3 regions of the Veillonella sp. CNR 79/14 genome follow, and region 3 is predicted to be linked to each of the others. Evidence: riboswitches for the same ligand, from Rfam matches in the RefSeq annotation. Region 3 holds a riboswitch; each other region holds the start of a gene.

What was found. Region 3 has a riboswitch for thiamine pyrophosphate ahead of cytX (putative hydroxymethylpyrimidine transporter CytX). Riboswitches for the same ligand answer to the same signal wherever they lie in the genome.
Region 1: linked by a shared signal. The riboswitch ahead of thiC (phosphomethylpyrimidine synthase ThiC) and the one ahead of cytX (putative hydroxymethylpyrimidine transporter CytX) in region 3 are both predicted to bind thiamine pyrophosphate.
Region 2: linked by a shared signal. The riboswitch ahead of thiS (sulfur carrier protein ThiS) and the one ahead of cytX (putative hydroxymethylpyrimidine transporter CytX) in region 3 are both predicted to bind thiamine pyrophosphate.

What each region holds. Positions count from the first base shown of each region.
Region 1 is NZ_RQVH01000002.1:43,596-46,812, forward strand. Features, by position in the region: gene thiC (phosphomethylpyrimidine synthase ThiC) at 255-1,559, opposite strand; TPP riboswitch at 1,637-1,745, opposite strand; gene EO119_RS00870 (YebC/PmpR family DNA-binding transcriptional regulator) at 1,797-2,528, opposite strand; gene EO119_RS00875 (RNA methyltransferase) at 2,538-3,110, opposite strand; gene trmD (tRNA (guanosine(37)-N1)-methyltransferase TrmD) at 3,111-3,217, opposite strand, start outside.
Region 2 is NZ_RQVH01000004.1:3,436-6,652, forward strand. Features, by position in the region: gene EO119_RS02250 (thiazole synthase) at 1-599, opposite strand, end outside; gene thiF (sulfur carrier protein ThiS adenylyltransferase ThiF) at 610-1,185, opposite strand; gene thiS (sulfur carrier protein ThiS) at 1,186-1,377, opposite strand; TPP riboswitch at 1,650-1,749, opposite strand; gene EO119_RS02265 (coenzyme F420-0:L-glutamate ligase) at 1,800-2,456, opposite strand; gene EO119_RS02270 (hypothetical protein) at 2,467-3,006, opposite strand; gene murI (glutamate racemase) at 3,015-3,217, opposite strand, start outside.
Region 3 is NZ_RQVH01000001.1:70,219-73,435, reverse strand. Features, by position in the region: gene thiE (thiamine phosphate synthase) at 1-155, opposite strand, end outside; gene thiD (bifunctional hydroxymethylpyrimidine kinase/phosphomethylpyrimidine kinase) at 250-1,056, opposite strand; TPP riboswitch at 1,123-1,219, opposite strand; TPP riboswitch at 1,400-1,507, shown strand; gene cytX (putative hydroxymethylpyrimidine transporter CytX) at 1,651-2,844, shown strand; gene EO119_RS00300 (DNA repair protein RecO) at 2,977-3,217, opposite strand, start outside.

The sequences.
Region 1 (3,217 bases), on a different contig from region 3:
CACACCTCACATAAATAACTAAAACACATATATGTTATTACTATCATACATCATAATATCAGGACTAATCAACTATTTCACATGATATTTCCTATGTATTTTTTGCTTTTATCTCTAAATAATGATAACTATATAAAGCGTATAAATTGTAGTTTATCCGTAATATATTTTGATCGGTTAGATTCATCCATTCACATCCTCTATACAATAAAACAACCAACTCCTATCCAAGAGTTGGCTGTTTCGTTTCTCATTTATAATATATCAATTTTCTCTCCTTCTAAGGCTTTATTGATGCTCCGTACGGCACAAAATTTACCACACATACTACAAGCTTCTTTATGTCCTTCTTCTGGGGCACGGCTTTCACGGATACGACGAGCTTTTTCAGGATCTAGTGCTACTGCATATTGCGCTTCCCAATCGAGTTTTTGGCGCGCCTCTGCCATGCGGTCATCACGGTCTCGTGCATTTGGTATACCTTTTGCAATGTCTGCGGCATGGGCTGCGATTTTGAAAGCCATGATGCCTTCTTTTACATCATTTTCGTCAGGTAAGGCTAAGTGTTCTGCTGGTGTTACATAGCAAAGGAAGGCTGCCCCATGCATGGCTGCCACGGCACCACCGATAGCCGCTGTAATATGGTCATAGCCTGGTGCAATATCTGTGACCAATGGTCCTAACACATAGAACGGTGCCCCATCGCAGATCGTTTGTTGCACTTCCATGTTGGCTTGTACTTGATTCAATGGTACATGACCAGGACCTTCCACCAACACTTGTACACCACGTTCACGAGCTCGTTTTGTTAACTCACCAAGACGAACGAGTTCTTCGATTTGACAGATATCTGTAGCATCTGCCAAGCAACCAGGACGGCATGCATCGCCAAGAGAAATGGTCATGTCATATTCTGCACAAATGTCCAAGATTTCATCATAGTATTCATAGAACGGATTCTCTTGACCAGTCATGGACATCCAAGCAAAGACTAAACTACCGCCACGGCTGACAATATTTAATTTTCGTTTATGACGTTTAATTTGTTCCACTGTATGTTGCGTAATCCCGCAATGTAATGTGACAAAGTCTACCCCATCTTCTGCATGGAGGCGGATAGTAGAAATAAAGTCTTCAGCTGTCAATTCTCCTAAATCTTTTTGGTGATGTATAACGCTATCATAAATAGGCACAGTGCCAATCATAACGGGACATTCTTTGGTGAGCAGACGGCGGAATACTTTTGTATCACCATGCGTAGACAAGTCCATAATAGATTCAGCTCCCAATGCCACTGCATGATGGACTTTTTTCATTTCTTCTTCATAGTCTGTACAGTCTTTAGATGTACCTAAGTTCACATTGATTTTTGTGCGTAACTTTTGACCAATTCCTTCCGGTTGTAAAGCCGTATGATGTTTGTTGCATGGAATTGTTACATGTCCTTTTGCCACTAACTCTCGTAATACTTCAACATCCATGTTTTCTTTTTCTGCTACCACTTTCATCGCGTCGGTAACAATGCCTTTTTGGGCTGCTTGCATTTGTGTGTAAAACATAAAAAGCTCCTTTCATTACAAAGGAGCCTATTATGGGTACTCTATACACAAAAAGGTATCGACATTACATCGATACCCACATATGTCAGCGTGCTTCCTACGCGGGCATGATCCCGATCAGGTCAAAAGGTCAGGTACTTCATAGTCCTTTCTCAGCCTATTACATAGGCTCCCTTGCAAATCTAAAATATTTACTTGTTTATAGTATAGCATGGAATGGTGGATTTTTATAGTAAATTATTCTTCCTCATCCATGATGGCATTATGATACACATCTTGTACATCGTCTAAGTCTTCCAGCATGTCTAGTACTCGTTGCATATTCACTGCGTCATCACCGGTTAATTCCATATTAGTATCTGGAACCATTGTGATTTGTGCCATATCTGTAGCGATGGATGCTTCTGCTAGGGCAGCTTCTACGGCATCGTAATCATCTGGCAATGTGTAGATAACGAATACATCGTCTTCTACTTTGATGTCTTCAGCGCCAGCGTCAAGAGCCAATAATGTCAATGTCTCTTCATCATTGCCTTCTTGGGGAATCACGAATACACCTTTGCGTTTAAACATCCAGTTAACAGAGCCACTTTCACCTAGGTTACCGCCACGTTTGGAGAAGGCATGACGCACATCAGCTGCTGCACGGTTACGGTTATCTGTCATCACTTCTACAAGGATAGCAGCACCGCCTGGGCCGTATCCTTCATAGGTAATTTCTTCGTAATTGTTCGCATCCCCTGCACCGGCACCTTTATCGATGGCACGTTGAATATTATCCTTAGGAATGTTATTTTCACGAGCTTTTTGTAGCGCCAACTTCAAGCGCATATTACCTGTTGGGTCTGTACCACCAGCTTTCACAGCTACTGTGATTTCACGACTAATTTTTGTGGTAATTTTTGCTTTTAATGCATCATTTTTACCTTTTCTATGTTTAATATTTGACCATTTAGAATGTCCTGACATTGTGTCCTCCTATTTATTCCACCACGCTTCGCCTCGCAAGCGGTCTAATATAATTGATACGGCACTACGAACTGAAAGGTGATTGTACTCTCCATGTCCATAGATGGGTTCTAAGATATAATCGAAATCTTCCATTGTTTCTTTCGTCATACCATACCCCGTTCCAAATAATACTACCACAGGACGGCTCTCACTTTCAAGTGATTTACGGAGCGATGCATAGGTAATGGTATTATCATAGGTCCGTGCATCCGTAGTACACACGATTGGCGTCAGTCCTTCTAATTCCGTCACCATATCGATGGCTTGTCGAATGGAATTGACAAGTTCCACATGTTTGAAAGCATCTTTTCTATCCGGATTATAAGTACTGCCAAATCCCGTTTTCCAATGACTCATCACAGTTTCTGCCAATTCACGTTGGCTCGGTACATTGTGAATGATGAAATATCGTTCCACATCGTAGGTTGTAGATGCTCTGGCAATATCATGGATATCGTAGTTCGTGATGGCCGTCGTGATCACCTCACCATGTTTATTCATAATGGGATAATGAACGAGGCCGATATATAAATTCGCCATTTATTTCCTCTTTTCCTCTGTGAAATTAGACTGTTCTATCAATTTTGAAAGTACTTGTTGTTCCTCTTCAGAATCCACTCTATCTAGTACTCTTTTCAGAGCCTTAA
Region 2 (3,217 bases), on a different contig from region 3:
GCTGCTTGGGATGGAGCACCAATACCAGCATCTACAATGATAGGCAAATCAATTTCATTCACTAAAATTTTGATAAATTCCTTTGTCTGCAATCCACGATTAGATCCAATTGGCGCCGCTAACGGCATCACCGCAGCGGCTCCAGCATTCACCAAATCACGAGCCACTTCTAAGTCTGGATACATGTATGGCATAACGATGAATCCTTCTTTTGCTAATATTTCTGTAGCTTTAATGGTCTCCCCATTATGTGGCAATAAATATTTTGAATCTTTCATAATTTCTACTTTTACAAAATCTCCACAACCTGTAGCTCGGGATAATCTTGCTATACGCACCGCTTCTTCAGCATCTCGAGCGCCACTCGTATTAGGGATTAAGATAGTATCCTTTGGGATAGCATCTAGGATATTTTCCACTTCTCCACCTACCGCACGACGTAGGGCTAAGGTAATCATTTCTGCACCCGCTTCTTCTAGGACAGCCTCGATTAAGTCGATAGAAAATTTTCCAGACCCCAAGATAAATCGAGAATGTAATGTATGTCCCCCTAAGGTCCATGTATCTTGTGTTTCCATATCTTTTACTGAACGTGTCATAGGTTCCTCCTTAATCAATATCTTCCCCATGTAGTAGTTGAATCACAGCATTTGCCATATGTCCGGCGCACACCATGACACGAGCGGCAGTAATTTTTCCGATAGAATCGATATCGCTCACTCCATCGCCACATAGATACCAACGATGATGTCTTCGTTCACGGCGGATACCATTACTATCCCCCCAACCTGCCATACCTGAACAGCCTACTAATAATGGCTCTGCTGGATGGGTCAAAATAACTTCTGTCATCCACGCTTTTGTGACAGCCTTGTCCACTGCTTCTACAACCATATCATAGCCATCGATTAATTCAGATAATCTTTCTGGTGTGAGGCATTCATTATGAACGATAACTTCACAGTTTGGATTCATCCGATTGAGATGGCCTTTCATAGCCTCCACTTTTAAAACTCCTACATCATTCACCTCATAATATTGACGGCCTAAGTTACTTTCATCCACAACGTCAAAGTCTACGATTTCTAACTGACCAATTCCAGCACGGCACAATGCCACTGCCACATGGGATCCAACACCGCCTACACCGATGATCAGAACTTTTTTATCTTGTAAAGATACCATTTAGCCACCTCCTACAAAGGTTACTACTTCCATTGTGTCTGCAGGACTCACACGAGTCGATTCCCAGTCTGCTTTAGAAAGAATCTTCCCATTATATTCCACTACGATGCGATCCATTCGAAACGCTAGGGCTGCCAGTACTTCTTGCACTGTTTGCCCCTCATAATGATACGTTGCTCCATTTACTTTCATCATATCCTCCTAACTATAGCGTATGCTATATACCTATTTCAAACTAGTATCATACCAATTATCCGTCATGGCTCCTTCACCACATACTAGTATAAAAAAACAGCACGAAAAACCATACCCGCGGTGGTATGCCCCTTCATGCTGTAGCACTCTATCGTCTCACTATTCTGTTCCCCTTGTACATCCACTTAGATACACCTTCCATGCATACTCATATACGATATACCATCCTATAAAAGCACAAAAAAGGACATCCTGTTGGATGTCCTCAGTATGACGAATCAAACTTATCCTACGTTGGCATTATCCAAATCAGGTTATGGGTCAAAACTTTCGTTTACTCTCAGCCACTAGGCTCCCCAAAGTTCTCTTTCAGTATACGCTGATACGCCTCAATTTGCAAGTCTAAGTATCAACAACTTTTATCGTCTCCGTGCAGACACAGAGGCATAATTTTTAATCACAACGATAGGTGTCATTTGGCTATCATTGCCAAATGGATTATCGATTAAAATTTGTGCAATTTGCTGCGGTTTCAATCCACGACTATGTCCTAAGATAGCCGCTCGTTTTAAATCATTCACGTCCGCTACACAAGCCCCATAGGCACCTGTTGCTTTCATAATAGCATCGGCTACTGCATGTGGTTGTTTTGGTCCATATACAATGCATTTATCAAATGGAGGCATAGTCCCTGTCACATCATCTGTTAAGGATGCAGTCCGTGCCATTTGATAGAACACACCAGATTTTTTAAACACTTTAGCTACGGCTCCACAGAGGAAGGCAAACATCATTTTCCATTCCCCTTCTTTATCCATAGCTGCTTGCATACCATACACAGATGCCATAGAACCATCAGGATGGATAAAGCGATTTAAAAATTTAGCTTGCCAAGATACTTTTAAATCTTCTGGTCGTGTAAACTCCCCTTGCGTGATAGCCACGACGGATTCTGCTACGCACACAATATCTTCTGGTCCAATATAAGGACCTGCAAATTCTACGATAGCCTCTACGATATCATCTTTGTTCGTTAAAATGCGCGTAGGGATTGGTAATAGTTCTAATTCTGCCATGATGTACCTCCTATTTACGCATTGCTACTTCTAACTCTTCTGCAGTTAGAGTAATTCTAGTTTTTGAAATACGGTATGCCTCACGACCTACTACTTGATGGTAGATATCGATAGGCATGTCTGGGAATCCCACTAAGTCTTTACGAATATTACCACTATTAGCCGTCATCACTAGACGCAAACGAATGGTACTGCCTTGTCGTTGTTTATAGACTAACGCTTCCCAATAGCCATCATGACGTTCTGCCTTTGCATCGGTTAACCACGATTGAATTCGCACATTGTCAAATTGTTCTTGTGGTAATAAATGACGAGGGAACATATCCATGATGGTTCCGTATTGTTTACCTCTGTTCACAAATGGAATATCCGTAGATAACACTACTTGATCAAAACTAATGTCTTCTACCACAAATGGAGTGCGACGTTTCACCATGATCACAATGTCTTCATTGCCTTGGCGCCATGCAAATATGCGGTAGGCAATATAAATGATAGCAATGATACAGGCTATCCACACTAGGGTATCTATTAATGTGTAAATATACATAGTTCCTCCTATAGAGTAATGAGCTTAGCTGTTAAGCTAGTATCCTTGAAAATATCTTGTACGATAGACGTTACTCGATCCGCATGGCTAGTAACACAAACTTGTATAGAACCTTTTCTACCTGATGTCTGCTCCAAATCTTCTCCGTACAAAATAGCTCCTACAGCATCAGATGTTTCCCACGCAGGGTCTACAAAGCAAATTTGTTCTT
Region 3 (3,217 bases):
AAAGCACCTTCTCCTTTTTCACGAAGTTGAAAGCAAGTAATACCGCCTTTACAAGCTTCTGTAAGGGTCTTGTGAATATCCTTCGTATTCGGTGTTCCACAAATGAAGTACAAGCCCATCATGGAGCGCACTGTATCTATATCATGATGTTTCAAAATAATCCTCGTTTCTTATATAACAACCAAAACAGATTACTTATAGTATACCACGACACTAAGTATGGTTGATATGATATGGATCATACCTATATTAATCAGAATATTCATCCCCATAGGCCATATGATTCACTGGCCCATTGCCTGTGCCCAGACCAGGGTTATGCAAAATAGCTAATCGGATATATTCTTTACCAATCGTAATAGCGTCTTCCAAGGATTTCCCTTTGGCAAGTTCTGCTGTTATAACAGCAGAGAATGTACAACCTGTGCCATGGGTGTGTACTGTGTCATATTTAGGACTTGTCCAAGAGCGATGCATGGACATAGTATCTTTTGTAAACAAGTAATCTGTGGCCTCATCTCCTATGTGACCACCTTTGATGATGACTGCTTGAGGGCCTAATTCTTGTAAAATACGAATCCCTGCTGTATGTAAAGCTTCTACCGTATCAATTTTCATATCTGCTAGTACTTCGGCTTCACTACGGTTCGGTGTAATCAAGGTCGCTTTCGGAATCAATTTGCTTTGTAAGGCTTTCACCGCCTCATCGGAAATCAATCGATCCCCACTGGTGGCAATCATCACAGGGTCTAACACATAGGGTACCTTAGGATCTATATATGTCCCGATGAGTTCCATCATCTCTGCTGTGGCTAACATGCCAGTTTTCACTGCTTCCGGTACAATGTCTGTATACACCGATTGTAACTGTGCTTCAATCATGGATACATCCATATGGGCAATTTGCGTTACACCTCTTGTGTTTTGTGCCACTACGGATGTAATAACAGCCATCCCATAGACATGACGACTTTGAAAGCTTTTTAAGTCCGCCATCACCCCTGCACCGCCTGTTGGATCTGTTCCTGCAATTGTTAACGCTTTATGTAATTTCATAGGTATCTCCTTTACTAGTAACAAAAAAGAACCAATCCTAGGGACGGTTCTTATACAATATCTAGTATTCGATGCCATCCACTTTCCTCCGCCAGCATTATCTGGTTCAGGTCTAGGGTTTTGATACTCATCAATCTCAGCATAAGCACCCCTAGTGGTTCTTATATTAATTTAGTTATAACATGAAATAGTAACCAATGCAATACAATAAATTACAGCTAAACTACTTTCACTAGAAGAGATTTTCTCTCAATATAGATATTTAAATATCTTATGTATTTCATATAATACATTACATTTACCTATATATTGCTATTGACGTAGTATCATTCAATTCGTATAATACATCTGTAAGGGGTGCTCACTAAAGTGGGCTGAGAAGTGGCTATGTGCTACTAACCCATAACCTGATTTGGATAATGCCAACGTAGGGATATATTAGTATATTTTTGTAGTACCTATACAAACACATAAGGACACATTACCATATGGTTCCTGTTTACAATACTAGGTATATTAAGAATATCTATCATCTACAGGCTAATCGTTTCAGATTAGTCTTTTTTGTTCCCACTGGCATAGTTAGGAGTATTCATGACTGATTCAAAACTTTCATCATCGCGGTTGTCCCTCATTTGGTTCGGCGCCGCTCTTTCCATTGCGGAAATTATGACGGGCACCTATTTTGCGCCCCTAGGATTTTCCGACGGCCTATTAGCCATCATCATAGGTCACGTCATCGGCTGTTTGTTATTATTTGGTGCAGGACTCATCGGCGCTCGTGAACACATGAGTTCTATGCAAACTGTATCCACTGTCTTTGGCAATGGGGGCATGAAATTATTTTCCATTTTAAACGTTCTACAACTGATTGGTTGGACCGGTATTATGATTTATGACGGTGCTCTTGGTGCCGTAGAATTATGGAATCTACCATTCACTGCATGGACTATCATTATCGGTGCTCTCATCATTGTATGGCTCTTCATTGGTATCCGTAACATGGGCTATATCAACAGTATCATGGGCTACGGCTTAGGTATCCTCTGCATCTATTTGTTAATTAGCTTGTTACAAGAAAGTTCCATTCACAGCCAAGGAATCATCACTGACGAAATGACTTTCACAGCGGCTTTGGAATTATCCATCGCTATGCCATTGTCTTGGCTACCATTGATTAGTGATTATACTCGATTATCCAAGAACCCTGTAGCAGGTACTGCTGCTAGTGCCATCGTATACGGCGTAACTAGTTCTGTCATGTATGTATTAGGCCTCGCTGCGGCCCTCTATACAAATGAAAGCAACATTGCAAAGGTTCTACTTCATGCTGGTTTAGGATTTGGTGGGTTAATTATCATCGTATTCTCTACTGTCACAACTACTTTTATGGATGCCCTATCTGCTGGTATTTCCTCTGAAAGTTTGCAATCTAAATACTCTGGTCGTACCATCGGTATTATCGTTACCGTCATCGGCACCATCGGTGCATCCATCTATCCAATGGATAATATCATTCCTTTCTTATATATGATTGGATCCGTATTTGCCCCAATGATTGCTATTTTATTAACTCACTATTTCTTATTACGTCATTGTCCACATCTTGACCATGGACCTAGTTTGTATATCATTTGTTGGGCATCTGGTACTTATATGTACCATCAATTCCTTGACAGCAACCCATTCTTAGGAGCTAGCCTATCTACTATCGTAGGAACAGCATTAGCAACCATTGCAACAGCCTATATCATTAGCCTAATTTCTAAAAAGAAAAAAGAAATATAACCGCTTACTATACTATTTAGTGCGTATATAAGCACTCATTATTTCATTATACATTTTACAATAACTTCACAAATCAAAACAGGAGCATTCCTTCTATGAAAGGTAGCTCCTGTTTTCATTTTAATATATTAATTATATCATCGTCTCTAAAAACTCAATGCTATGCAATGTATATCCTAGTTGATATGTCAAAAGTTTTCGCAATAGAATTTCTAATTGATCCCATTGATTCGCAGTAAGACGTAAAGGCTTTGTAGGAATCCAATCATAGTTCAAAAGCATTGTTATCCCTTGTTGTAGCTCTTGTTTCACTACATACTGACAGGCTTCATAGATTTCATCGCAAAGACTTGCCATTACCTCAGGGTCTTCA